3 regions of the Paenibacillus sp. FSL W8-0194 genome follow, and region 1 is predicted to be linked to each of the others. Evidence: riboswitches for the same ligand, from Rfam matches in the RefSeq annotation. Region 1 holds a riboswitch; each other region holds the start of a gene.
What was found. Region 1 has a riboswitch for cyclic di-GMP ahead of MKY58_RS00180 (hypothetical protein). Riboswitches for the same ligand answer to the same signal wherever they lie in the genome.

Region 2: it holds a riboswitch for cyclic di-GMP, as region 1 does, so the genes downstream of both, MKY58_RS25045 (amino acid adenylation domain-containing protein) here and MKY58_RS00180 (hypothetical protein) in region 1, are expected to answer to the same signal.
Region 3: it holds a riboswitch for cyclic di-GMP, as region 1 does, so the genes downstream of both, MKY58_RS17690 (GTP cyclohydrolase II) here and MKY58_RS00180 (hypothetical protein) in region 1, are expected to answer to the same signal.

Annotation. Positions count from the first base shown of each region.
Region 1 covers NZ_CP150205.1:40,382-50,122, reverse strand. The annotation lists gene MKY58_RS00210 (PLP-dependent aminotransferase family protein) at 1-187, opposite strand, end outside; gene MKY58_RS00205 (arylamine N-acetyltransferase) at 363-1,133, shown strand; gene MKY58_RS00200 (MFS transporter) at 1,247-2,740, shown strand; gene MKY58_RS00195 (metalloregulator ArsR/SmtB family transcription factor) at 3,003-3,308, shown strand; gene MKY58_RS00190 (MFS transporter) at 3,742-4,923, shown strand; gene MKY58_RS00185 (hypothetical protein) at 5,137-5,412, opposite strand; gene MKY58_RS00180 (hypothetical protein) at 5,393-6,136, opposite strand; cyclic di-GMP riboswitch class I at 6,260-6,356, opposite strand; gene MKY58_RS00175 (class D sortase) at 6,551-7,204, opposite strand; gene MKY58_RS00170 (Ig-like domain-containing protein) at 7,285-9,318, opposite strand.
Region 2 covers NZ_CP150205.1:5,407,036-5,416,776, forward strand. The annotation lists gene MKY58_RS25045 (amino acid adenylation domain-containing protein) at 1-6,197, opposite strand, end outside; cyclic di-GMP riboswitch class I at 6,333-6,433, opposite strand; gene MKY58_RS25050 (4'-phosphopantetheinyl transferase superfamily protein) at 6,620-7,348, opposite strand; gene MKY58_RS25055 (hypothetical protein) at 7,397-7,552, opposite strand; gene MKY58_RS25060 (MDR family MFS transporter) at 7,666-9,192, opposite strand; gene MKY58_RS25065 (hypothetical protein) at 9,214-9,741, opposite strand, start outside.
Region 3 covers NZ_CP150205.1:3,884,462-3,894,202, forward strand. The annotation lists gene ribD (bifunctional diaminohydroxyphosphoribosylaminopyrimidine deaminase/5-amino-6-(5-phosphoribosylamino)uracil reductase RibD) at 339-1,436, opposite strand; gene MKY58_RS17690 (GTP cyclohydrolase II) at 1,448-2,203, opposite strand; cyclic di-GMP riboswitch class I at 2,387-2,476, opposite strand; gene MKY58_RS17695 (DUF1963 domain-containing protein) at 2,776-3,525, shown strand; gene MKY58_RS17700 (prolyl oligopeptidase family serine peptidase) at 3,598-4,446, shown strand; gene MKY58_RS17705 (hypothetical protein) at 4,644-5,237, shown strand; gene MKY58_RS17710 (hypothetical protein) at 5,700-5,897, shown strand; gene MKY58_RS17715 (SPW repeat protein) at 6,082-6,408, shown strand; gene MKY58_RS17720 (sporulation protein YjcZ) at 6,646-6,756, opposite strand; gene MKY58_RS17725 (glycoside hydrolase family 25 protein) at 6,892-7,692, opposite strand; gene MKY58_RS17730 (helix-turn-helix domain-containing protein) at 7,905-8,171, opposite strand; gene MKY58_RS17735 (HD domain-containing protein) at 8,277-8,867, opposite strand; gene MKY58_RS17740 (tetratricopeptide repeat protein) at 9,285-9,741, shown strand, end outside.

The DNA of each region.
Region 1 (9,741 bases):
CGCTTTGCGGAGCGGCGTAAATGGCGTGGCTTTTTTCAAGCTCGGCGTAGGCGCGGGTCACCGTACTGACGCTGCACCCGTAATGCGCGGCCGCGGAACGGACGGAAGGGAGCTTTTGGCCCGGAGCAAACTGCCCCAGCTCGATTTTCTGTTCGATATCTGCCAAAATGGCAGCATATTTTTTCACGCCGATCCACTCCTCTATTTCAGCATAGGACATGCTTTGGTACATAGTATACCTGAATTTTGAACTGTACCGATACAGTTGCTTTAAAAAGGCATGGTGGGTTCGCCCGATTTATCGTACTTTTGAGATACCGGGTGTTGTATCAATGAAAGGAACCACAAAAGGAGCTGGCTTTATGAATATAGACGCATATTTGGAACGATTAGGCATCGATGGTCCCCGCCGGGCATCCTTGGATTTTCTTCGGCTGCTTCAGCACGGCCATGTCACGCGCATTCCGTTCGAGAATTTGGATATCGTCGGCAGGGTCCCGCTTTCCCTTGAAGCCGACAAGCAGTTCGACAAAATCGTGTCGCGCAAAAGGGGCGGCGTCTGTTACGAGTTAAACGGCTTGTTTCACGAACTGCTGCGCGAGCTTGGCTTTTCCGTATCGCGGACGGCGGCTACCGTCAAAACGGAGGATGGATGGTTCGTGACAGGCTCCCATGCCATCAACATGGTACGGGTCGACGGCTCCGATTATTTGGTCGACGTCGGTTTCGGCGGGAGAACCCCCAGACAGCCGGTGCCGTTAACCGGCGAAGAGGTGCATGATGCGGACGGCGGCTCCTATCGGATTCGTCCCTGGAGTGGCCAGGAGGGTAAGCTTGTCCTTGAGAGACGTGAAGGATCGGACTTGGATGCCTTATATAAATTCGATCCGACCGAAACGAAGCAGTTGAAAGATTTTTACGATGTTTTTATGATGACCCAATACGGCGAGGAATCCAGATTCAACAAAGTGCCGGTGGCGATGATCCTGACCGAAGAAGGGCGCATCACGCTGCATGATCATTCGTTGACGGTCGTTCAAAGCGAACTGAAAACCAAAGAATCGATCAGGCCCGGAGACTTCGAAAGGGTTCTTGCCGATATTTTTAACATCAATCTCCCGCCCGTCAAGTGAAGCCATAAATAAATCAAAAAACTTCGGCATATCCCGCTTTTGCGCATCATCCTCCCGTTTCCAGCGAATACTAACGGCGAAATGATCAATTTTTCGTTAGGAGACAGGAAACGATGAACAGTGATGAAAAGCCAAAGCATAAATGGCCGCTGATCGGCAAACGTTCGGGGCCCAAGCTGCATAAAGACGACATTACGATCGTCGATGCACAAATGGCGAAAAAGGCCGTGATTGCAACGGCTCTCGGAAACGCGATGGAGTGGTTCGATTTCGGGATCTATTCCTATCTTGCTGTCGTCATCGGGAAAGTGTTTTTTCCGGAAATGAGCGGTTCGGTGCAGCTCGTCTATACGTTTGCCACTTTTTCCATCGCGTTTATCGTGAGGCCTTTCGGCGGATTGTTTTTCGGGCGTCTCGGGGACCGTTGGGGCCGCAAAAAGGTGCTCACCATCACGCTTTTGATGATGGCCATCTCGACGCTTTGCATCGGTCTCATCCCGAGTTACGCTTCCATCGGAACGACGGCTTCGGTGCTGCTTTTGCTTGCCCGGCTGGTACAGGGATTCTCCACCGGAGGGGAATATTCGGGAGCGATGACCTTTATCGCCGAATCGACGCCCGACAAAAAAAGAGGCTTTTTATCCAGCGGACTGGAAGTGGGCACCTTGGTCGGTTATATTGCCGGCTCCGGTTTGGTCACGCTGCTGACCTATCTCCTCGGTTCCGAGCAAATGCTTGCTTGGGGCTGGAGAATCCCGTTTTTCATCGCGGCGCCGATCGGTTTGGTCGGACTGTATCTCCGCGGCCATTTGGAGGAAACGCCGGCTTTTGAAGCAATGGAGCAGGCCAAGGATGAGGATAAACCGAAGACGCCGCTCAGGGAATTATTTTCGAGGCATTGGAAAGTCATTCTGATCTGTACCGTGCTTGTCTTTTTCTTTAATGTGGTCAATTACATGGTGCTGTCCTACATGCCGTCACACCTGACCGCCGTATTGGGTTACGGGGAAGCGGAAGGGCTGCTCCTGATCCTGATCGTCATGTTCATCATGATTCCGATCGTGCTGGCCATGGGTTATTTCAGCGACCGGATCGGCAACAAAAGGATCATGCAGATCGGCCTGGCCGGACTGCTCGTCCTGTCTTACCCGGCTTTCCTGTGGATCAGCAGCGGCAAGCTCGGGCTCGTATTTCTCGGACTGCTGATCCTTGCGGTATTCCTCACCTGCTTCGAGGGGACGATGCCTTCCGTGCTGCCCGCGCTGTTTTTTACCGATGTCCGGTACGGCCTGCTGGCGATCACGTACAATATCTCGGCGTCCTTGTTCGGCGGCACGACCCCCCTTGTGATGGCCTGGCTGATCAATTTGACCCAAAACAATCTCGTTCCGGCTTATTTTTTGATCGCCACGTCGATCATCGGACTGGTCGTCGTCACGTTTTGGTTTACCGACACGTCGGGCAAATCGCTGCGCGGCTCCCCGCCGGCCGTCGAGGAGAAGCACGAAATCAAGGAGCTGCTGAAAGAACCGGAAGAAGCGCTGTGGTGGCATGAAGAACATGCGATGATCCAAGAGTCCGCATCGGACCCGGAGCAAAAGAAATAGCTCGCGAAGCCCGGGACAAAACAGCAGGTTAGCCCGCAAGAGCCTTGAAAAACATTGTAGCCGCCAGACTCCATGACGCGGTAACATACTGAATGCAAAAGAAGACCACAGCTCTTCGCGGCTGTGTTTTTTTTTTTTGAAATCGCGCTAACCATTAATGACCTCATACCCCCTAAAAGAGCATGGTGCATCCCTATAGGTTCTTTTTTCAGATCCCAAGGAAAGGATTGACACATCGATAAATCGCGATATAATTATGCGTATGGAACTGATCAATATTATCAAAGCATTGTCCAATGAGTCCCGTATCCAAATTTTGCAATGGTTAAAGGAACCTGAGCAGCATTTTACGCCCCATGAAGGGATTGATATGAGAAAAATCGGGGTATGCGTCGGCCAGGTAACCGACAAGTTAAATATGACCCAATCCACCGCTTCCCAATACTTGACGATTCTTCATCGAGCAGGGTTGATCAAGAGCGAACGAATCGGCAAGTACACCTATTACAAAAGGGATGAGGAAAAGATTCGCGAAGCGATGACTAAGTTAAGGGGGGAGATCGAATAAGGCTAACTTCAGCTTCCGATGGGAAAAATAAGGACCCGATGACGGCTGCCGTCGCCCTGGATTCGCCGCGCCCTGTCGGTTGCGGGCGACGAAGCCCCTTTTATTGCGTCCAATGAACAAAAGCATGCCGGAACAGATGCTGTCAGCCACGGAGCGCGATACGTTCGTGCCCGATGGGTATTAGCTTATTTATCGGGGAATTGGCGGATGGAGGCCTCATGATCAGGTCCGACAGATATTTCGGTTTTATTTTTGAAGATCATATCGACATATAACAATATGTAGTTTTGACGTGTTGTCGGCCACGGCACGTTGCAGTTTATGTCTGAGCAGGGAAAAACGGTTTATTTTTGTATATCAAATCGAAATATACTTATATATCGATTTGAGGATGCTTATTATGAAAGGAACTTGAATAAAGGAGAACAAATTCATGAAGGGCACTTGGAAAATATACTTATTAGCACTCGTCAGTTTTTTGGTTGGGACATCCGAATATATTATTTCGGGTATTTTGGATAAGATCTCGGTATCCTTAGACATCTCGATTACTTCCGCAGGACAATTGGTGACGATTTTTTCTTTCATTTATGCTGTCTGCACTCCCGTGATCATGGCTTTAACGGCCAAGATGGAACGTCAGAAGCTGCTGGTCATCGCCATGGGCGTTTTCGTCATCGCTAATGTGCTGGCATTCATACTGCCAGGGTACGGACTATTTGTGGCCGCGCGGGCTTTGATGGCCTTGGGCGCAGGGACCGTCGTCGTGACGGCTCTGGATATAGCCGCTAAAATTGCGCCTGAAGGAAAGCAAGCTGGTTCGATCGCAAATGTGGTCATGGGTTTCACCGTGTCGATGATCGTTGGCGTTCCTCTGGGGCGCATGGCAGCCGCCGCGTACGGATGGAGATCCATATTTGGTTTTCTTGTTTTAGCGGGGCTGCTGGCAATGATCGTGTTGTATTTTGCCATTCCGCGCGTGAAAGGCGATGCTCCTGTGCCATTGACCAAGCAGCTGGGGCTGCTTAAAAACCGCCGAACGGTTCTCGGGCTGGCGATCACTTTCTTTTGGCTGGGCGGTTACTCGGTAGCCTACACCTATCTTTCGCCTTATCTCCTGACGGTGGCGGGCGTGCATGAAAACGCGCTGAGCGGCATTTTGCTGGCGTTTGGCATTGCAAGCTTAATCGGTTCTAAATTCGGGGGATACAGTACGGACAAATGGGGAGTGACTCCCACCTTGACCGGGGGCATGCTGCTGCATATTGCCGCTTTGGTTTTACTTACGGTTACCGTCGCGTTTACGAATTCATGGTTGCCGATTGTCGCTATCCTTATGTTATGGTCTTTCACCGCCTGGTCCACCGGCCCAACACAGCAATTTAACTTGGTTCGGATCGAACCTGAATATTCGGGCATTATGCTAAGTCTAAACCAGTCCACGATGCAATTGTCAATGGCGGCGGGCGCCGGCATCGGAGGCATCGTAGTCGATCAAATTTCCTTGTCGCAGATTACATGGATTGGCGCGGCCGGCGTCGTGATTGCCCTTCTGGCATCGTTCTTGTTGAATGGGCAAATGAAAGAAAAAGCCCTTGCATCTAACGCTGATTAACCGCCAAATGTAGAAAGGTCGGGGCGTAAAGCCACGACCTTTCATTTTTTCTGCTGTTTTTGCGCTAAACCCGCCGCAAGCTTCTCGTATACGTAAGAAAAACGATAAAGGCAGCCCTAGAGTTATACTCCAGAACTGCCCTTCTCTCTTTCGGATTGATCCCTCGGACAACTTGATCCTGGTTTCGGCACTATACAATACCGTTCGTGTGCCTTATCCATTTTCAAGGACATGGAACAAAGCTGCCGCAACTTCTTTTTGGGACTCGGGAATGGTATGCACCCATTCATGGAGGGCCGAACGTACGCTGCTTTCCGTCAAAATCTGTGTATCCATGATCCGCTTAAGCTGCGGTGGAAGAGCGATCCCTTCCTGTTCGCTGATGTCAACCGCCATGCCAACGATGGTGGCAAGCTCGCAAGGACGATGGTCCGCAATGCTGCACTCCATGGTCAAGCCATATGCGATTTCATTGTCTGGTAGACTCATATGACTTACCTCCCCAAGCTTGGAGTACATCCCGGCGGAAGCTGGAATTCAATTCCGCCGCTTCCTTCTGCGCGATTTGTAATGTTTCCGGATCGGGGTTCACGTTGATTCTCCGCGAAATGAGAGCAAACCGAGCGCCTGCATGTTCAAGATCATCCGGTGTGGTGATGCCGTTCAACAGTTGATGGCGTGCCTCGCGGATCTCCGGCAACACGAGTTTTATTTCAGCTCGCATCTTGGGCTCCAGAGACTGTATGTTTTCCGGTGCGAATCGAATCCGTTCCAAGCCATTCACCAGTTCCTCGGAACGTTCCAGCCGCATTTGCACCTCAGGATGTTCTATACCGTCTACCCTGGCGAAACGGATGGCCTCTTTGAGCGATGCTGCAATCGCCGTCAACTCCGGTACAGGTTCGGCCAGTTTTTTCTGCAAGCTGGAAATGGCTTTTGCATACTTGGATAATACTTCACGGTCTTTCTCCGGTGTTGCTGCTAACTTCTCCGGTGTCAAATCGTACTCCATCAGTGCGGAGATCTCTTCACGGGCCGTTTCTGCATCCCCCTCTTTGAGGGCCGCGGAAACCGCTGACAAGTGCGCCCTTGTACATGGGATACAACCGACCGATACGTGCATATCAGGCGCATATTGACTGTACGGCGCTGCCCCTTTTTCAATTACAGCCGCTCCGGAAACATAGGTTTCGTTGTTCTTAACATGACTCATAAACATCCTCCTCAAAGTTTGAATCTAGCCGCTCTTACCGCATACCTCAACTGGCGTGTTCCGAATACAAAAAGCCCCCGTCCGATTTTTGCATACGAAAAATAGACGGAGGCTTCCGTCGTATTCGGCAACTGGCTGGCATAGCGGTTGCAGTAGAGCATCCACCTTAGCCCCTGTAGCTTTGCGTCGCCACCTTTCGATGGGTTTGCTATTATCGTACGAAGTATGACGTTGTTAACTCTTTCATATCTTTAAAATCAATTTGTTACATCTCATTATAAAATTCGACCCCCTCAAAAAAAATACCCAAAATTGGGTATGCTTCCGGATTGCAACAGCTGCCGGCGTTTGGGTTAGAATGGGCCATTTTCCGCAATAAAAAAAGCCACAGCCTTCGCGGCTGCGGCTTTGGCATTACGCCGATCCGTTCGTTTTGCTTGGGGTGCCCTGATCCGTTGGAACCGGGTAGGCGTATACGACATACCGGTCGGGAGCGGCACCTACGTAACGAAAAGGATAACACGTCGAAACGACAAGAACTTCTTTTCCCATCGGTCGAATGACGGAGGTGTCGTCCTTATCGACGATTTTTGTGCTCGCTATTTCGTATTCGAAGGAACCGTAAGGCATTTTGACGATGAAACGATCGCCGATCCCGAGCTCGCCGAACTTGCGGAACACCGTATCGCGGTGCCCGGATAACAATATTTGCTCGCCGTCGGACGGTAACACGGTACCGCTATAATGCCCAACGCCTTTTTCCAGCATCTCTTCATCCGTGCCTTCAATGATCGGCAATTCCGCCTTGATCTTTGGTATCTCCAGCAATCCAATCACGTCATTATCGGCGGGATGGAACTGTTCCCGCGTTACAGAGGGATTCGGGGCTGCCTTAGCCGTGGGCAATGGCTTCGTTACCGGAAGCTCGCCGGATTTTGAGCCGACCAAAACCTCTGCCTGAGCCAGCGCCTTTTTTAATTGGATCTGATGTTCAACGTATTGGTAAACGGCAATGGATACAATAAGGATCCCAAGGGCCATCAATACGGCTCCCGCTTTCTTCCTCAAACCATTTCCCCCCTGCCTTTTCATATAGAAGAAAACACCTTTCGCGCAGAAAAGTGTTTTCTTCATATCAGTTATAACGATTATACCTTACGTTTTCTCCAAAACAAAAGCAATCCTGCCAGCAAAATAACCATGCCGATGAACCCTAGATTGTAAACGTTCGTCGACGTATTCGGCAGCTTGCTGCCGGATTGTTCTCCCGGCGAAGGAGCTTTGCCAGACTCCCCGGCAACGGTTCCGTTATCTTCCAACGGAGATCCAGATCCGTCGCCCGCATCCGGAGCCGTTCCGGTTCCAGGGCTTGTTGGCGTCGTGCCTGGTCCTGGATTCGACGGCGTTCCGCTTCCCGGATTCGTTGGCGTCGTGCCGGTTCCCGGTTTGGTCGGCTCAGGGGTAGTTCCTGGAACCGTTGTTCCCGGTTCAGTGCCCGTTCCCTTCACGTCGAGCGTCACCACCGACGTCGTCGTGCCGCCGCGGCCGTCGCTCACGATCACCGTAAAGCTGTCGCTGCCGGTATAATCCCGGTCCGGTACATAGGTCCACGTTCCGTCCGGATTCACGGTAACGCTGCCGTGCTTCGGATCGCTTCCTTTCGTATACGTCAGCTTGTCTCCGTCCGCGTCCGTACCTTCTATTTTTCCGGTTGCCGGCGTGTTGATCGTCGTTTCCGCATTATAGGAAGGCACGCTTGGTACTTGATTTGGTTTTCCTGGGTCTGTGCCCGGATTCGGCGTAGTGCCCGGGCTTGTTCCTGAATCGGTTCCCGGGCTTGTTCCTGAATCGGTTCCCGGGCTTGTTCCTGGATCGGTTCCCGGGGTTGTTCCCGGATCCGTACCTGGGTTCGTGCCAGGGTTCGTCGCAGGTTCCTTCACGTCGACCGTGATCGTCACCGTGGTTTTTCCACCTTTGCTATCCTCCACGATAATCGTAAAGCTGTCTCCTCCTACATGGCCAGGCTCTGGCGTGTAGGTCCATGTGCCATCCGGATTGACCGTCACGGTACCATGTTCCGGATCTTTGCCTTTGGTATACGTCAATGGATCGCCATCCGGATCGGTGCCATAAACGGTATCCGTTACGGATTTGCCTTTTTCCGTCGTTACCGTTTTATCCGAAGCGGTTGGCGGACGGTTCGTTGGCGGAGTCGGCTTATCCGTTACGTTAACCGTAATGGTCGAGGTCGTTACCCCGCCCTTCTGATCATCCACGATTACAGTAAAGATATCCGGGCCGCTATATCCCGGGTCCGGGAAATACTCCCACGTTCCATCCGACTTCAACTCCACCTTGCCGTGTTTCGGATCGGTTTTGATGGCGAACTTCAACTCGTCCCCATCCGGATCGGTTCCATATACGCTGCCGGTTACCGACTTGTCCTTCTCTGTCGTTACGTTGTCATTTTCGGTTACCGGCGGGTGGTTTGGCGGCTCTTTCACGTGAATCGTCACCGTCGAGGTGGTGCTTCCACCTTTGCTGTCCTTTACGATAACTGTGAAGCTAAAATCACCGACACCATCAGGAGTATACTCCCACTTTCCGTCCGGACCTACGGTCACCTTACCCTTTTCAGGATCCTTTCCTTTTTCGAACGTCAGCGGATCGCCGTTTGCGTCCACGCCATATACGCTTCCGGTTACGTTTATGCCGCTCCATGTCGTTTCTTCAAAATCCGGCGAAATCGGCGGACGGTTCACATCGACCGTAACGCCGTTGGACTTCCGTTCCTCATGAGTTCCTGTCAGCAAATTATCGTACCCCACAGTCGCTTGATTGGCGACCGTAGTCGTTTTGTATTTCGAGAGAATCTTAACTTTGAATTGGACTGTCGTTCCGTTAGGCAAGACATCGGTATTCGGGATTCTGCCTGCTTGGCTTTGGTTCGCTCCGTTTCCTAAACGAACGACCACCCGCTTTTCGTTTTCGAGAAACTCTCCTTGGTCATCGCCGCTTTTATCGGTCAGCTTCCCGGTATTCGGGCCGGATACAATCTCCAAAGATCCAGGGATGTATTCGGTTCCGTCAGGGATGGTGTCTGTAAATACGGTGTTGCCTGTTTCGTCTCCACCTTCATTTTTAAAGTTGACCGTATAGGTTAAGGTATCTCCCTCTTGCACATTGTCAACTGGATCTACAGACTTGGTTACAACACCACACGGCTCTGTACCAAGGAAAATGTCATCCAGGAAATTGCCGCTATTCCCATATCCAAGGACACTACCAACTGCTTTAAAACCAAACCGCGTTACGGTTTGGCCAGCAGGAACTACATAACTTCCACGATATTCCTTCCATCCTTGAGAAGTGTGAGTTTTTATTGTTTCAACAACAGGTAGTTGACTTGGATCAGTTGTACTTGAGCCTATTCTTACATCCATTGTATCGTCCCCAGGGGTCTGATATTCATACGCAGCTCTGTGAAACAGTCGCCAACTAATGGTTTGTCCAGGTGTTGTTTGAACATCTTGGTATAATTGACCGAAATTATAGGCGTTTAATTCCACATACTGCTCTCCATCCGGGACGTCAGTAACATAATG
Region 2 (9,741 bases), 690 kb from region 1:
TATTCCGTAAAGCACACATGCCGTGCCCCCTCGACGACGCCTGTCGCAACGCCGAGCGTGGAGATGTGGTGCATATGTTTCGGCCGGCCTTCGGCAGCAAAGGCAAGCAGGTTGGCCGTCGCCTTCACGTTCTGCAGTTCGAAATCGGCATAACTTCCGTAATGTTTGACGTTGGCCGCCGAATGGATAATCGCGTCCGTTTGCTGCAGGAGTTTCTCATACGCCTGAACATCGAGTCCAAACCGGTCCCGGGTAATATCGCCGGCATAAGCATGGATGCGTTCCCGATATGTCCCGAACCAATCCGGTCCGAAGTAATAGGCGCATTTTTGCTTCAGCCGCTCCTCGGCTTCGGCGTCGGACCCTGCCCGAACGATGGCGATGACGTTCCAATCTTTTTCGGTCATCGCCTCCCAGAGCAAATGGGCTCCAAGATACCCCGTGGCCCCCGTCAGAAGCACGTTCCCGTATCCGTTCATGGCTGCCGTATCCAACTGCTCGTAATTTCGGTTACGCTCGTTATACATTGTTTTATCGGCTGAAAGGTCGATATTTTTTAAGCCGGCGTACAGTTCTTTCACCTGCTCGAGCCTGGAGTGGAGATGGTTTGTTTTCGGTTTGATCTTGCTTGCCAGCTCCGCAATCGTCTGATGCTCGAAAATATCGTTCATGCCGATCTCGAACTGCTTCTGCAGCCGGGCGACGACGACCGTCGCTTTCAACGAGTGGCCGCCAAGCTCGAAGAAATTGTCATGGATCCCGACGTTGTCCACTTGAAGCACCGCCTGCCACACCTCGGCCACGGCCTGCTCCGTTTCCGTTCTCGGACCTGCGTAATCCCTGCTTCTACCCTGGGACGCATCGGACTCCGGCAGAGCCTTGCGGTCGATTTTCCCGTTCGGCGTCAGCGGCATTTCCGGCAGCTGCGTGAAATAAGAAGGAATCATGTAATCCGGCAAGGCCTTGCCGATATGCTCCCGCAGCTCGCTGACGGACATGTCGGCCGTCGCCGTGAAATAAGCGCATAAATAGTGGCCGCCTTTGCCGTCCTCTTTGGCCACGACGATCGTTTCCGACACCGCCGGATGGTTCAGCAGGCAATTTTCGATTTCGCCGAGCTCGATCCGGAAACCGCGAATTTTGACCTGGTGGTCAAGCCGGCCCAAAAACTCGATGGTGCCTTCCCGGGTCCATCTAGCCAAGTCGCCCGTTTTGTACATGCGTTCGCCTTTGATGAACGGGTTTGGCACGTAGCGCTCCCGGGTCATGTCCTCGTTGTTGTAATAACCGCGTCCGACGTTGTGCCCGGCAATGTACAGCTCCCCGGCCACGCCGACCGGCTGCGGCTGCAGGTTTTCGTTCACGATGTAAATCTGCGTATTGGCAATCGGCTTGCCGATCGGAGGCAGCTCCGGAATCGCCCCGTTCGGGTCGATCGTATGCGTCGTGACGACATGCGTTTCCGACGGTCCATAATGGTTATGCAAATAGACGCCGTGCTTTTTCAGGTGGGCGCGGAATTTTTCCGGCACGATGAGCTGTTCGCCCGCCGTGATGACATGTTTTACGGAAGACGGGAAACGGTCCGCGTATTCTTTTTCGTTCAAAATGAACTTCAGGAACGATACCGGCATAAACAGGATTTCGATGCCTTTGTTTTCGATATGTTCCAGCAGGTCGCCGACGCTCATCCGCAGATCGTTCGTGATCAAATGCAGCGTGCCGCCCGCCAGCAGCGTCGACCAGATTTCCTGCGAGCAGACGTCGAAGCTGATCGTGGTGAATTGCAGCACATTGCCGCCGTAATCGACGTTTGTAGCCTCGTATTCAAAATGAAGCAGATTGACGATGTTCCGGTGCTCGATCATGACGCCCTTCGGTTTTCCGGTGGTCCCCGACGTATAGATGACGTACAGCAGGTCGGACGGTCCGTTCACGTGCGGCAGATCTTCCGTGCGGTCGCCGTAAGCGTCCTCGCGATCGATCAGCAGCGTTTCGCCCCCAAAGGAGACTTGTCCGTCCAGATGCGACTGCGTCAGCAGCAGCCGGGTATGGCTGTTCTCCAGCATGTAGACGACGCGGTCCTGCGGATATTCTGGATCGATCGGCACGTAAGCCCCGCCCGCCTTCAGGATGGCAAGCAATCCGACGATCATCTCGAACGAGCGGTCGACCATCAGCCCGACGACCTGATCCGGCACGACGCCTTTGGCGCGCAGCGTCCAGGCAAGCCGGTTGGCGCGTTCGTTCAATTCGCGGTAGGACATGCTGCGCGGGCCGAAGACAAGCGCAGTTTTCTCCGGCGTACGCCGCGCCTGTTCCTCGAACAAGCCGTGAATCGTCATTTGATCCCGGTAAGCCGAATCGGTCGCATTTAATCCTTTTACGAGGAACTCATGCTCCTCTTCGTCCAAAATCTCGAGTTCGCACAGCATTTTGCCCGGATGGACCAGCGCATCGGCCAACAGCTGCAGGAAACGGGCGCCGAATGCTTCGATGCTTTGCCGTTCGAACAAATCCGTGCAGTACTGGAGGTCGATCCGAATGCCGGTTTCTTCTTCCGTCAAATCGACCATCAGGTCGTATTTCGAGATCGGATGGACATAAGGATAAAGGGACGTTTCCGCACCTTCCAGCCGAAGCTCGAGTTTGCCCGTATTCTGCATGACGAACAGCGTGTCGAACAGCAGGTTGCGGCTTGGATCGCGCGGAATGTTCAATGAACGAACCAGTTCCTCCAGCTCGTAATCCTGATATTCGAAAGCGCCGAGCAGCGCCGTCTTCACTTCCTGCAGCAGCTGCATGAAGGATTTGCGCTTTTCGGGATAGCAGCGGACAGGCAGCGTGTTGACGAACATGCCGATCACGGCGTGAAGCTCTTCGCGCAACCGTCCGGCAACCGGAACGCCTGTAATGATGTCCTCCTGGTTCGTGTAGCGGGACAGCAGCGCGTGATAACCCGCAAACAGCACCATAAACGGCGTGACGCCGGAATCGAGCGCGAACTTTTTAAGCCGGCCGGCCGTCTCTTCGGGAAGCCTGATCGTTACCGTATCCCCCGCAAAGCTCTGTTTGGCCGGCCGTTCCCGGTCGGTCGGAAGCTGCAGGATCGGAAGCTCGCCGGACAATGTTTTTTCCCAATAAGCTTTATGGCCCCCGTTAGCCCTTCTTTCAGCCGAGTCCGCTTCCCAGACGGCAAAATCGGCAAAACCGATCGGCAGCTCCCCGAGCGTTTCCCCGCGATACAATCGGGACAGCTCATCGAAAAAGACGTTGGCCGAGATGCCGTCGACCGCAATATGATGGAAATCGACCAACAGCACCTGGAGGTCCGCATCCCCGCAGCGGATGAGCCAAGCCCGCAGCAGCAGCGCCTTGGCGAGATCGAACGGCGTGATCAGGGAATGGATCAGGGCGTTCAGGTTTGGTTCGCTGGTTTCCTTCTGCCCAAGCTCGAACGGAACCTGGTCATGCAGCCGCTGCACGATTTCTTCGTTCTCCCATTGATAGGACGTGCGGAAAGCATCATGTCTGGCGATCATCGTACGGAATGCCTGTTCCAGCCGCGGCTGATCGACGTCCCCTTCGATCCGGAAAGCAAACGGCGCATTATAGGCCGTTCCGACCTGCTCCATCTGTTCGATGAAATAAAGCCTTTTTTGCGCCGAAGCAAGCGGATAACTTGTTCTTGCCGGGCCTTTCGCAATGACGTCCGGGCCTGTTCCGGCGGTTTCGGTTGCAGCCGCTTGCTCGTTGCCGTAAGACGATTCCGAAGCCGCTTGTTCGATCCATTCCGCTTGCTCCCGAACCGTCGGCCGTTCGAACAGCAGCGTGACCGGTACGGATGCGCCGAAACGCCGCTCAAGCTTGGCTTGCAGCAGGACGGCCTTCAGCGAATCCCCGCCTGCCGTAAAAAACGACTCGCAGGCGTCCACGCGGCCCAAGCCCAGCACCTCGCTCCATATGGCCGCCACTTCTTCTTCCCATTCGCCAGCCGGGGCTTCGTAACGTCCCTCGTCCAGCGAAGCCGCGGGGGCGGGAAGCGCACGTCTGTCGACCTTGCCGTTGGCCGTTAGCGGAAGCTCTTGAAGCCCTACCAACTTGGAAGGAACCATGTAATCCGGCAATTGCTCCGCCAAAAACGCCTTCATTTCGCCGTAGGCCAATACCCCGTCCGCCACAACGTATGCGCACAAATATTTGGCGCCGGATGCGTCCTCGAGATCGATGACGACGGCTTCGGATACCTGCGGGTGCTGCAGCAGCCGGTGTTCGATTTCGCCGGTTTCGATCCGGAAGCCGCGGATTTTGACCTGGTGGTCGATCCGCCCGAGGAATTCGATGGCGCCGTCTTCCGTCCATCTTGCCAAGTCTCCCGTCCGGTACAGTCGTTTTTCTCCGGTTATGCCCCCGGGAACAAACTTCTGCCCGGTCAGCTCCGGCTGGTTCAAATAACCGCGCGCCAGCCCGCTTCCGGCAATGCACAATTCGCCGGCAATGCCGACAGGCTGCGGATGCCCGTATGCGTCCAGAATGTAGACCCTGGAGTTATCGACCGGATAACCGATCGGAATGTTCGGCGTCAACTCCGTGACCTTATAGGCCGTCGTGACCACGGTGTTTTCCGTCGGGCCATAGCAATTGTACAGATCATAGGTCTGCCTGCTGAACGATTTCAGCTTGTCCCCGCCCGTCAAAAGAACGCGCAGCGTCGGATGGTCCATCGTCATGAAATGCTCGCAGAACTGGGTCGGCAAAAAGCTGATCGTAATGCCGTGCCGCTTAAAGTACGCATGCAGCTGCGTCGAATCCAGGCGGATCTCTTCGGGAATGACGTGAATCGCCGCCCCCGACACCAGATACGGAAACATCTCCCACACGGAAGCGTCAAAGCCGAACCCGGCGTATTTGGTGGCCCGGTCCTTTTCGGTCACTCCGAATTCCCGGATGTGCCAGGCGCACAGATTGACAAGCGATCGGTGCTCGACCATCACGCCTTTCGGCCTTCCCGTCGAACCGGAAGTGTAGATGACGTAAGCCATGTCGCCCGGTACCGCAGATTCGCGCACATTCCGCATCTCCGCATCGGCAGCCTCCGATTCGCCGCGAGTATCGGCAGAAAACTCCGCCGCGCAAACCATCTCGCCTTTGAAGCGGACTTTTCCGTCCAGTCTGACCTTCGGCTCGGTGACAAGCAGCTCCGTTCCGCTGTCTTCGAGCATATACGTGATGCGGTCGGCGGGATACGCCGGATCGATCGGCAAGTAGGCCGCGCCCGTTTTCAGGATCGCCAGCGTCCCGACAATCATCTCAAGGGACGGCGTCGCGATGATGCCGACGATCCGCTCCCGGCCGGCTCCCCTCCGTACCAATTCGCGGGCCAATCTGCCCGCTTTTTCGTTCAGCTGGCCGTACGTCAACGATTCGCCTTGGTAGACCACCGCGACGTTATCCGGAGCCTTTTGCGCCTGCTCCTCAAACAAGCCGTGGATGGTCCGGTCCAATTCGGCATGCGCAGCCGTTTGGTTCCAGCCCGCAAGCTGGGCCTCCTCTTCTTCCGTCAGCAGCTTCAAGCCGCCGATCGTCAGGTTTGTACCTGCCGCCCATGCGGCCATGATATGCTGCAAATGCCGGCACATGCGGAGAATAAAATCGCCGGGGAACATGCCGTCCGCATGCCAAACCTCGAAGCCGCCCGCTTCGTGCCGATCCAGCGAGACCGCCAGCTCGAATTTGCCCTGCAGCTCGTCCGGGCCTATGCCGCTCCCCGTCCAAATGGCGGTGTTGCATACCGGGGATCCTTCGTCCAGGCCGGCGCAAATACCGGCAATTTCATCGAAAGCCGCCGACTTAGCCGCATGCTCCTTCATGGCGGCGGCAACCTGACGCACATGACTTTGCAGCGTCGTTGCCCCGTCCGCTTTCGTTATGAGCGGATAGGCTTGCTCGGCGGACGCGACGACGGCGAACGCAACCTCCTCCCGGCGCAAATACCGGATCAGCAGCATGCCCCATGCGGCACTCAGCAGCACGCTTGGTTCGATACGTGCGGTCTCGCATGCCTGCCGAATTTGACGCCCCGTTTCCTCCGGCCAGCGATACATAACCCTTTGCATTGGAATGGACGCCTTTCCGGAATGAATGCGCAGTATCGTCCGTTCTTCCAATTGCTTCACATACCGATTCCATTCATCCAAGTTGGACTTTCCTGTTGTTAACACCGACATGTTCATCTTTCCTTTGCTTGATCATAGGATTCTGTATAGAAAAAAATTAAAAACAAAAAAACTCTACTTGCCGAGAGTAGAGTTCCTTCGATCGCGAAAACGTCTTTCGGCAGCTGGCTGGCATAGCGATAAGATCAAGGATCTTGCCGCCTGAAGCCCCTTTAGCTTTGTGCCCCTGCCTTTCGGCAGGTTTACCTTTGGCTTGAGTTTTCAAAGTGCGGTATTTCAGATATTGCTGAAAATAAATGAAATATCTGAAAAATACACTTTTAATATATCATGTTTATAGTTAAAGTACAGGTTAGATCCTTCCAATAAGAGGTAATAAAAGTGTCTATATCCCGAAATTATGGGAAATGCCATAGGTTATCATTGGAAAAGCCCCCCGCCCCTTAGTCCCCGGCTTCAGAACATGACTTTAACGCGTCCAGCAGCCCATCGGGAGAAAAGCGCCGGACAGCGGCCGCTTGCTCCTCCAGCTGCATGCAAACGGATAACTTGTAGTCGGGGTCAAACGGGACGACTTGAAGATGCAGCTCCGGATCGATCCTGCCTTGATGCATGATGCGAATCCCGGAAGGATGCCTGATCGTCTCCAGCCTGGACAAGCCGATCGAAAGGCCTTTGCCGACGGCTTTGGAATAACTTTCTTTAAGCGTCCACAACTCGAAAAAGAAGGCATCCCGACGTTCGGCGGGCTGCCTTCTCCATTCAGTAAGCTCCCGTGGCGTAAAACACAACTCGGCTGCTTCCGCTTCCGCCCGGCCGATATGCTCGACATCGATGCCGATCGGTCCCCTGGCGCCCACGGCGCATACGACCCAATCCTTGGCGTGGGACACGTTAAAATAATAGTCGGGAACGCCTGCCAGGAATGGTTTGCCGTAACCATCCCTGGCAAACTCCACGTTCCGGAGCCGTAGCCCCTTTTCGAGACAAGCCGTCACCCGTTTCAAGGTATCGGAAACGATCACGCGCTCCGCGTCCCGCTCCGATCTGTGCCTCGCGGCCCGGGACCTTGCTTCATCAGGCAAAAAGGCGAGCAGCCGCTGCATATCCGCGCCGGCGCCTTCCCGCCAATCGTTAAGATTTACGGCATATATCGTCGCGATGCGTTTCACCTTCTCCCCTTCTTCGCTCCTTGCCGTGAAAGCCGTTTATGGCACAAGTCAAGGAATCAGTTTGAGCTTGCGCGCCTGCTCTTCGGTCAAAATAAATTCCTCGGCCGGCCATACCTCGTCTTCGTCGTCCACGCCGAACATGTTCATGACTTCAGGCCAAATCCCTTTTTCCACTGCTTCTTCCTGGGTAATAATCACTTTCATGAGCGACCAGCCTCCTAATGTTGACCGTATTTAATTCAAGTATTACCCAACCATGGACCCTTGTCGACAGCAAAATGGCAGCCGAAGTGCAACGGCTCTGTTCGATAATCCCATTAAGCCTTCGTTCGGGATTGCGCGGGGGAAGGCTCTTGGGCGAACTGCATCCGCCCTGCGCCCATCATCGACACCGAAAGCAAGGCGAAAAACACCGGAAGGAGCGCCCACAGAAACGCGTGATCGACGGAAAGCGAAAGCGCCGCGCTGATTTTTTCCATGACGGGCCTCGGAATCAGCGCTCTCATCTCAGGCGATAAGAGCTGCTGCGGGTCGGCGTTTGCCGGCATGTTTTCCCCCGAACCCCCAAGCCTTTCCGCCAGTTGAATATTGAAATCGTTGCGCTGAATGATGCCGAAGACGGTAATTCCGATCGTCATCCCGAGCGAACGCAGAAAAGAAATCGTCGAGTTGGCCGACCCCCGCTGCCGCGCATCCATCCCTTGGATAGCCGACATGCTGAGCACGGAAAACGAAAAGCCGATGCCAAAGCCGGTAATCATCATATAAAGCGAGAGCACCGTCCGGGACGTTTCCGGCGTAATCGTGGCAAGCAAATACATGCCGAGCAAAAACACGACAGCCGAGAAGACCATGACTCTGCGGAACGTCATTTTGGCGGAAAGCATGCCACCGACTTGCGAAGCGACAACCGAGCTCAGCGTGAGGGGAAGTAGTATCAATCCGGAGTTAGTTGCACTCCCGCCCATGACGCCTTGGACGAAAATCGGAATATACACCGCCGCCGTAATAAAAGCCGCCCCGTAAAACAATGCGGCCGCGCTGCTTGCCGCAAACAGCCTTTTCCGAAACATGTCGTACGAGATGATCGGTTCAGCCGCCTTGCGCTCAATCAGCAGGAACGCGATGAACAGCACGGCAAACGCCGCAAACAAACCTAAAATGACGAAGGAATCCCATGCATATTTGTTGCCGCCGAGCTCGAGCGCGAACATAAGGCTGACGACGGCGCCTACAAGCGTTGCCGCTCCCCAGACGTCGATTTTTTGCCGCGAGTGCTCATGCGATTCCTTGTAAAAGAACACGACGAGCAGAAACGCGATCAGCCCCAGTGGGATATTGATATAGAAAATCCAACGCCAATGCCAATAATCCGTAATATACGCTCCCATCAACGGACCGAACAAATTCGCGATGCCGAAGACCGCGCCGAACATCCCTGACATTTTGCCCCGCTTCTCCGGCGGAAAAATGTCAAAAATGATCGTAAACGTAATCGGGATGAGCGCGCCGCCGCCAATTCCCTGAATGGCCCGATAGATGCTGAGCTCCGTAATCGTATGCGCCGTGCCGCACAGCATGGAGCCAATCAGGAAAACGACGATGCCGAAGACAAAAAATTTCTTCCTGCCGTACATATCCGACAGCTTCCCGAAAATCGGCATGCCCGCCATTTCGGCCACCATGTACGCCGATGTCACCCAAACGAATTGGTCGAGCCCGCCCAGCTCCCCGATCATCGTTCCCATGGCCGTCGCCACGATCGTATTATCGATGGCCGCGATCAGGATGCCAAGCAACAGCCCAGCAACGATCCAACCCAGCCTGTTCTTTTTAACCGCCATAAAAGCCTATTGCTCCTTTCCTCACCATTCGGTTTTGGACGACTGCGAAACGACGGCTTCGGGATCCTGCTTCAATTCATCCTTGTATTCCACAAGGCCGATGCTGCATCCGGCGCCAATGATGACGCTGCGTCCCCGGACCACGGCAGCTTTGGTATTTTCCAGCTCGACCGTATCTCCTTCGATCGTTTCCGCCGTAAGCATGCCGTCCTGCCCCATGAACAATTTCCCGAAAAGAGACATGCCGCTTCCTTTTTTGACGGTAATTCGGCTCCCGACCAGCTCCCGCAGACGGCTGTGCCCGTGCAGCTTGAAATCCGCCTGCTCGGCATTCAGCATGCCGTTCACGTCGACCATTCCCCGGACAACCAGTTCTTCCATCTGGCAATCCGCGTTCGCCCGAAGCTCTCCCGTGATTTTCGCTTTTTCCGCCGACACCCGTCCGTCGACCGACATGACGCCGGAAATGGAGACGCTTTGAGCCGACAGGTCCCCGCCGATCCGCAGCTCCCCTTGGGTCCGGAAGCTCCCGCCGCTTGCGCTGCCGGC
Region 3 (9,741 bases), 2.2 Mb from region 1:
CTGAAAAAACCCAATAATATCAAGGGATTCCTATCCAAACCCTAGCCATTCTTTCTCCTCTCCCATGAAAGGGCGTCCCGAAAGGGGCGCCCGATTTTATTTCTAAAACACCTTTTAATTTGTTGTTGTTCCTTCCGCAATGTTCATCTTCATTTTCCGGTCTTGATCCATTTTTCGCTTAATCCCCCTCACCGCCGTTCATTCCGAAGAGAAAAAAAATGACGGCCATGGCGGCTCGTCATTGTCAATGTAAGAAAATTTATTAAATATTAAAATACTAGACCTAAAAAGGGGGCGTTAGCGCCAATACCCGTTCGGAGACCTGGACCCTTCATGCATCAGCCGTACTTCGGATACGCCGTGATGCAAAGATCATCTCCGATTTGCCGGACGGAGTGAATCCGCACGTTCAACGCTTCATCCATCGTTTCCAAATCCGGACCGCCGTATGGCGTGAGGGAACCGCGTCCTCCCAAAACTTTGGGTGCGATGTAAATCAACCATTTGTCAATAAGGTTGGCGCGAAGGAATGAGGCGTTGACTTCGCTGCCGCCCTCGACAAGCAGGTCGGTAATTCCCTTTTCGTATAACATTTCCGATAATCGCCGGAGGTCCAGCCCGAGCCGGGTCGAAGGAACGAAAAGAATCTCCAGCCCTTTTTGCTTCAGCCTGTTGACTTTCTCCGGATCCGCATCCTCCTTCGTGGCGATCCATGTCTTAGCCGCCGTGCAGTCGGTTATATGGGCATCCTCGGGCAACCGCAAATTGGAATCCAGGATGACCCGTACAGGGTTTTTCCCCTTTTCCGGCAGTCTGGTAGTCAGGCGGGGATTATCAGCCAGCACCGTGTTGATGCCGACCAAGATGGCATCGACTTCGTTTCGCAGCCGATGCACCTCCTGGCGCGCTTCCTCGCCCGTAACCCACTTCGAATGGCCCGAAGATGCAGCTAACTTCCCGTCCAGCGTCATGGCGACCTTGGAAATTATGAACGGCCGACGTTTGGTCATATTATGGACGAATCGTTCGTTAAGTCTTTTGGCTTCCGCTTCCAACACGCCCACTTCGACTTCAATCCCTTTATCTCGGAGCAGTTGAATCCCCCGTCCGGCGACCATCGGATTCGGATCCTGCATAGCCACCACAACGCGCGTTACTCCGGAGCTGGCAACCAGCTCTGCGCAGGGAGGCGTTTTTCCGTAATGGGAGCAGGGCTCAAGAGTCACGTAAAGCGTTGCACCGTTGGTGTGTCCTTCCGCCATACGGAACGCGTGTACCTCCGCATGGGGTTCTCCGGCTTTTCGGTGAAAGCCGACGCCGACAACTTGTCCGTCCTTCACAATGATCGCGCCGACGACGGGATTGGGGTTCGTTTTTCCGCTTGCGGTGGCCGCCAGGTCCAGCGCAAGCTTCATATAATGTTGATCCGGGTTCATGCGGGGCCTCCTTAGCCGAGCTTGACAGTTTCGCTCAGGGGATTGTAAATATGGCCCGATTTTTCGATTTTCGTTGCCAAATATCGGGTATTATGTTTCGATACATCGCCCCAAATCGATACATGATGATCGGATGCAAGCCCTTTTTCCCGCAATGATTGCAATTTGCGCGGATTGTTCGTAATGAGGCTTACCGGTTTCTGCCGCAATGCCTGAAGAACCTGTATCGCCTCGTCATAGGACCGCAGATCATCCGGAAAGCCCAAAGCGTGATTGGCTTCTACCGTATCGTATCCCTCTTCCTGCAGCAGATAAGCCAACGATTTGGAGAAAAGCCCGATTCCGCGTCCTTCGTGATTGGCCAAATAAAAGAGAGCCCCGCTGCCGTTGTCGACGATCATGTTCATGGATCGGCGCAGCTGGTACCCGCAATCGCATCGTTTGCTTCCAAAGATGTCCCCGGTATGGCAAATGCTGTGCATCCGAATCAACGCATGCTCCGCGTTGGCAAAATCACCGTAAACAAGCACGGATGATTGCTGGTATGAGGCAAGATCTGCAAACGGCAGGGTATCGAGAACATCTTCCACCTGAAATGAAGCGCTCTCTGTTTTTAACCAAGTATACCAGTTGAATGTAACCTCCCGCTCCTCCAATTGTACCGGGAGCCGGACAGGACCGACAAGCGCGAGATCGGGACCTTCTGGCAGTTTAACAAGCGTTATTTTGTCCTTCAATAATCGACTAACCTGGTTTGGAATCACAATCATCCATCTCCTTTGTATTATCGTTTGTTTTGAGGCTTGCTGACTGACACCGGCTACGACAACACCTTAACGAGAACTGCTCCCCCCTTTATGTAGAACTGATAAAAAACACCGTACTTTAATAGAAAACACAAAAAGCCCCCGTCTATGCGCGTGAAGAAATAGACGGAGGCCTCCGTCGTATTCGGTAACTGGCTGGCATAGCGGATGGGATCCGCCTTAGCCCCTGTAGCTTTGCGTCGCCACTTTTCAGTGGGTTTGCCATTATCGTACGATGTCGTATCATATAGAACTTCCGCGATTCTTGCAGGAAAAGCGGAAGGAAAAACCTGTGATTTTGAGAAAAAAGGGAAATATTCGTTTTTTATGTAACTACACTATGAATATAAATGACAAATTTAATAAATGCAACGAAAAGATTGAAGCGGCAACCGGGTAATTCAAGTTCCGGATACGCATCGGCCGCCCGTTTGCGGCCTTGCTGCCGCTCGGCTAAAATACTCGTAGGTTTGGTTTCCTCATACGAGAAAAAGAAATGATACATGATTATTAAACCGAGGGGGAAAATCACGATGCAATTTCTTGACGGCAACAACGGGTGGACCCCGGAATTTTTGGAATACCTCGAAAAAACGGCCAAGCCGTCGGTGAAGCTGAAACTCACGAAAGAAACCGTACGGATGACCGACAGCAAGGTGGGAGGAACGCCTTGGCTTCCGCCCCAATCCGCATGGCCCCGGGATGAAGACGGGAACGACTACCTGTTCGTCGCCCAAATCAATTGGGCGCAAATGCCGCCTCTGGAAGGGTTCCCTGCCCGCGGATTGACGAGTTTTTTTGTGAAGCAGGACGATACGTTCGGTCTTTTTGACCAATCCTACCGCATCCTTCATGCCGAAGAAGCGGCCCAAACGGAGGAAATCGATCCTTACCGCCCGGAAAATCCCGACTTGTACAGTCCGGTTTTGGGCGGGCCTTACAAGCTGACCGGAAACCTTGAGAAGCAGTACATCCCGCTAGTGGATCGGACTTCCGAAAGGGTGGATCTGCCCTCATTCGACCGGGACAAAACCGCCTACTCGAAATATTGGGATTTGGCGGATTCCAGCGGGTCGCGCATCGGAGGGTACCCTTACTTTGCGCAGGAAGATCCTAGGCCGGAAGGGGATTGGGAGCTTCTTCTTCAGTTGGACATCGAAGGGGACGACCAGCAGTACTATGTCTCTTGGGGGGATTCCGGCGTCGGCAATTTTTTTATCCGCCGCGAGGATTTGGCCCGATTGGATTTTTCGAACGTGTATTATACCTGGGACTGCCTGTAGTCTTTGGTGGCCGCACTTGAAATCCGAACATGCAGCAATAAGGACAAGCAAACGAAAAGGCAGCTGATCTCCATGATGATTCATATGACATACCGCTCCGGCGAATATAAGGTAAAGGGTTATCTCTCCCTTCCGTATGGATACAAAATCGAACCGGAAACGCTGGAAGCGCATGTCCGGAAAATATACGGCGGGCAGCGGCTTCCCATGACCGTCATCGCGAACAACGCCAAGCGGGAGCGGCTGGATATCCATGAACGGAAATGGCCCGTTCTTGTTTATTGCCGCGGCGGCATCGGCCGGGTCGGGCAGGTCAAAACCGAATGGCTCGAGCGTTTTTCGCAAAGCGGTTTTATCGTTTTTGCCCCGGTTTACCGGGGGACGCAAGGCGGCGAAGGGCGGGACGAATTCGGCGGCGCCGACCTGGAGGACGTTCCCGCGGCGTGCCGGCTCCTTGCCGAACTTCCGTTCGTCGATCCGACACGGATAGCGGCCATGGGTTTTTCCCGGGGCTCCGTAAACGCCGCGTCCGCGGCTGCGGACACGGATTTCATCTCGCAGCTCGTCCTCTGGGGCGGCGTCTCGGATCTCGCCCAAACGTACGAGGAGCGGGTGGATTTGCGGAGGATGTTAAAACGGGTCGTCGGCCATCCGCGCAAAATTCCCTCGGCTTACGAAGCACGCTCCCCTCTCCACATGGCAGAGCGCATCCGCTGTCCGGTCCTCATCGTTCACGGAAGCGAAGATCAACAGGTGGACCCCGGGCACGGCATCCGCATGTACGAACGGCTTCAGGCCCTGGGCAAAGACGCCGAGCTGCATTGGTACGAAGGATACGGCCATCACATGCCTTACGAAATGCACATGCACGCGATCAACCGGATGTTCGACTGGATCCGGAAACACCAAACCCGGCCGTGAACCGTGCCGCGCCGTCGGCGCAAACGTCGACGCGACCCGGCATGTTCCATGCTTAAACGACGAAAGCGGACCCGAAGCAGATTAAAGAATTGTAACGTCTTTTTGTCATCATTGTCATAAATGGGGATTCTATTCCATTCTCGTCGAGGTTCTGATAGACTTCATTTGTATCATGCTTTAGAGAAAGGGGGATGAAGTTGAAGCCCAGATCGCCTTTTAAGGTTGTATGCATGATGATGGCGGCGTGCTTCCTGCTGGCTTCCTGTTCAAGGAACTCCGAGCCGGCCAAGGTTGGCGTCGCGCAAAAAAAGGATGTCTGGTCCCAAGCTGAAGTCACCCGCGAGAACATCAAGCTTGTCCTTGAAAAGCCCTTAGACGAAGGCGCCATCCCGGCGGCGCAAATCAAAGACATCCAGCTCCAGGGAGCCAACAACAAGACGGTCACGGTCGACTTCAAACATGAATCGCCGGATCCGGACCGATTGATGAGCGATGCGGCGGCTACGCTGATTTCATACAGCGGCATCTTGCTCGAGAACAAAGGCATCGGAACGGTTGAGGTCTGCTTGTACGGAAATCCGGAGCCCGCAAACGGCAAAAACGTTACCAAGGAAACGGTTTGCCTCGCGATCAACCGCGAGGATTTGCAAAAAGGGCAGGACGCCTTTACAACCCCGGTGAACGATTACGCCCTGGTTTTCAGGCACGCAAGCTGGTACAAAATTCACCCTCAACTATATAAGTCGCTTCTTCACAAAGACCGGTTAAAAACGAGAGCTTACCTGAAATAAGGTTCGAAACGGAAAACGGATATGCCCCAGGGCATATCCGTTTTTTCGCTGCGGACAAACGGCCTGTCGATCACAAAAAAAGCGGCCCCGGCGATCCGCATCGTCAGGGCCCAATCCGAACTATATATCAAAGGGGGGTTATATATATAAATATACAGAATGGCGCGTCCTGAAACATGAAAACAACCTTATGCGATCATTAAATTGTAATAAAATCAGCTAAAACGTTAGTCCCTCCGGCAGACAGACCGCGCCAACCTCCGCCTGCGCCCATTTTTTCCGGGCGATGATCACGGGTTCCAGACCATGCATAGGCTGTAATAAATCGCAAACTTACAGGAGGAATGCATGTGTCTTACACCCCTTACGCTCCATCCTCTTCCTATTATCCATATCCTTACCCGTATCCGTACCCCTATTACCCCTACCCTTATCCCTACTCGTTCCCATGGTGGTTATACTATGGCGGCTATCACGGTTATCCAGGGTATCATGGTTCTCCCGGACATCATGGCTCCCCAGGACATCACGGCTCTCCCGGATACGGCGGTCATGGAGGATACGGCGGCGGCCATCGCGGCGGGACGTCGAAAGGCGGAGGGCGGCGCGCCAAATCATAAGTCCAAAGGAAGGAAGGCGGCCTGGAGCCGCCTCCCTTGATCCGCAAATCCCTTCTCCTCCGGCGGGAGCGGATCCGGCCGAATCGCGGTTTATCGAGCGGGAACGCCAAAATTTTTCGCGCGGTCATGACTTTCGTTACATCTTTAGTAATGATCGCTTTTTTGCTGCATATGATTTTTACGTACCCTCGTGTTGGCATCGATTATAAACGGAGGTGTGTTGGATGAAGCTAAGAAGCGTCGATAATACCATTGTGGCCCTCATCGGGATCTGGTTTATCATTGCGCCGTGGATTGCGGGTTATTCCGATGACAAAGGAGCGTTATGGACGAGTGTCATTGTCGGGGCCGTTCAATTGATCGCTTCCTTGTGGGCTTTTTCCGGGTCCGGATGGGGCTCCTGGCAAAACTGGATTTCCCTGCTTGCCGGCGTTTGGTTTATCGTTTTTCCGTTTGTTTACACCGTCGAGTCCAATGTCATGTGGAGCAGCATCATTTTGGGAGCGGTAACCGTCCTTCTCAATTTGATCACCCTGTCTGCCAAGGATTGACGGCAGGTCCAGCGTTGCAGGCTTAAAGTTACGTCGTTAGGCCAACAGGGGCGTCCTTCACCTGTGTTCCGCGCAAGGTTTCACCGTGACGAAAGCGCAGGTCCCGTACGAAAACGGGGCCTGCGCTTTTTTTCCATGCCGGCCGCTTATGTAAAATCGCCTGAAAGCAGGCTCCCCATCAAGCCGCATTCAGGCGATCTTTCCGGCATTAGCGATCCGCTGAAGAAATCAAGCCGATTACAGCCAGCAAGAGCGCAAAATAATAACCAGCAAAATAAAGAGAACCAAAATGGCACCTGTAGAAGCGAAAGGATTGTAACAACCTACTCCGCCAACAACTCCGCTCATTCCATTCCCTCCTTCCATCTAACATACTCTAAAGTATGTGGCCTGCCTGGCTTTTGGCATAGACTCCTCCCCAATTCAGGCTGCGCGGGAGCCTAATTTCAAGGGCAAATGCCTGTCTTATCTTATCCCTCCTGTTTACTTATTCTCGGACACGGCATATTTGGCCAAAATCGCGCCCAGCGTGCCGATATCGAGCGGATCTTCCGCTTGCCATTCCGGGCTGATCCCTGCATGCTTGATTAGCCACTGCCGGCCTGCTTCCTTCCATTCCGGCGCGTCCGGCCTTTTTCCCTGATCGTTCCGGTTGTACGCGGCCATCAGATCCGCCTCGCTTCCTTTATATTCGTTCAAGTCTACATCTCCGTTGATCCCCGGCACGCGGCCTTTGTTCGTATATTGGATAAACTCCCACGAAGTAAAGCCGCCTTTATCCGCAGGGACCCCGCTGTTGTAGTAAGCGTACCATAGCGGAACGTTTCCCAGCGTGCCGTCCAGGGAAGTGTCGATGAAATCGGGGTACGTGTAGATCATAAGCGTTCTGCCGGTGCGCAGCTTGAATCGGGTTACCCATTCGCGCACGATGGCCGTGATGTTCGCCCGGGTCCCGCCTTCTTTCGTTTCGACGTCAAGGGCCAGCGGCAGCTTGAACGAGCTTAAGCCCCCGGCGCTTTCGACGGTCTGAACGAAATGTTCCAGCTCCGCGTTGACGTCGGCCACATTGCGGGCCCGGGTAAAGTGATAGGCGCCCGTCAACAGGCCGGCCGACCGAGCGCCTTGCGAGTTGACCCTGAACCGGTCGTCCACCAGCTTCGGCCCTTCCGTCGCTTTCAAAAATGCGAAAGAAAACCCTGCGCTTCTAACCCGTTTCCAATCGATGACACCCTGCCAATGCGATACGTCGATCCCTTTGGCATGATTGCCGTTTCGGCTTTGCACAGCAACACCTCCGCGTTGGTCTGCAGACCGCCCGGTCTGCGCGTATATATAATTATGTGTGCTCCCATTCCCCCGTTTGGACGTTTCCTCGCCGAATCCGGAAATTGGATCCGTGCCCTTTTCGCGAATCCCGGGCGAAAAGCAGGGCTTGAAGCATAGAAAAAGAAGCCCTTAAATAAAGGCTTCTTTCCCCAAGAAGTATACGCATTCGTTTAATAACGGAACGTTCCTTTGGAGCGTCCCCGTTGGTCTATTAATCCGGAATCCCCTTGCTCTCGGTACTTCCTCATCCATACCTTCAAACGCCCGATGTCGGCAATTCCCAACGCTTCGGCGACCTCTTTTTTCGTCATTCCTTGAAGACGCATGTCCACAGCCTTCTTCTTGGTATCCAAACTGTAAGAACAGAAAGTCTGTCCCTTTTTGGCCATCCGTATCACCTCAACTACTTTATCGGCGGATGGCCTGTTTTTTTTCATTATTATCACGCAAATAGTTCTAAAGACCCTTGTTTATATTGGAAATCAAATACATTTTCCTTGTTTTTGTCTATTGAATCGTTCTCTGGAATTATGACTTCGGATTCATGGCAGCAAATACCCTTGCTCGACCGCATCATGGATCAGTCCGGCGACGAAAGCATGCAGCTCCGGCATTTCCCGTTCAAGAAAACGGATCCGTTCAAACACGCGTCCGGACGTCACCCGGTGCTCGCGCCAGGCCTTGCCTTCCGTATAATAATTGTGCAGCAGCGGCTGTATGCGGTCCATCGCTGCGGCATAACGCGCTTCAGCCGTTTCCCTCCGTTCGAATTCAAGCCAAAGCCCCATCATTTCGGCCGATTGGTCGGGCGGCAGCAACCCGAAAATCCGAACTGCAGCCTGCCGCTCCCGTTCGAATTGATCCTCATGCCCTTGTACATCATATGCAAACGTATCTCCTGCATCGATTTCCACGATGTCGTGGATGAGCAGCATTTTCATGACCCGCAGCACGTCGAGCTTTTCGGACCCTCGATGCTCTTCAAGCAGCCAGGCCATCAACGCGATATGCCAGCTATGTTCCGCATCGTTTTCATGCCGTGCCGCATCCATCAAATAGGTTTGGCGAAAAATCGTCTTCAGTTTGTCGACCTCGCGAATAAACGCGATTTGCCGGCTTAATCGGTCGTTCAATCGAACCGCCCCCCGTTGTTACTCTATTGAATGATCCACCGTTTAGTATATATCGCAGCGGGTTTCGAAAACAGGCCGATTCGATTTCTGCAACGGGAAAAAAGCGTCCGTTCGGGCCATAATCATCATTTGGGAGCATTTCGCATTCGCCGTCCCCGGATAATTTCATCGCAAAATGTAGAATAATCTGGAAAAAGAGGCTATTATTTTATACGGAGCCGTTACACGACCGAATTCGATTGAAAAGGCGGGTTTTGATGAAATCGACATATGCCTTGGATCCGGAGTTGCCGCTTTCCCTTGAAGACAACTCATTATGGATCAGAGAATTGGCGGAGCCATTGACGAATACAAACCGCGCGGAACATCGCTTCCGGGCGTTACGGTCGGTCGACATCGAACTTATGGAGGTTATATATGGGCAAAATTTTAGGTTTTGTGCTGTTATGGAGATTGCTGGGAAACCCTTTCCTGGCCATCCTTGTCCTGCTGGTCATCGTCTATTTGCTGGACCGGCGTTTTGTCGGCATCCTTCCGAGCGTGACCAAACCGTTTAAACGGATGGGGCAAATCTCCAAACTCCGCACCCAAATCGGCATGAACCCAAGCGACGTGTCTTCGAAACATGAGCTGGCCAGGCTGTTGATCGAACGAAAAAAAGACAGCGAGGCGTTGAAACTGCTGGAATCGATCCAAGCGCAATCGGAAGATTCGGCCGAATTTTGGGATGACCTCGGGACCGTTTGTTTGCGGCAGGGCAAAATCGCGGAGGGGGAAACTTCCATTCTGAGGGCGCTGGAGCTGAATCCGCGCGTCAAATACGGGCAGCCTTACCTTCGTTTGGCCGACGTCTACAAAAACAGCGACCGGGATA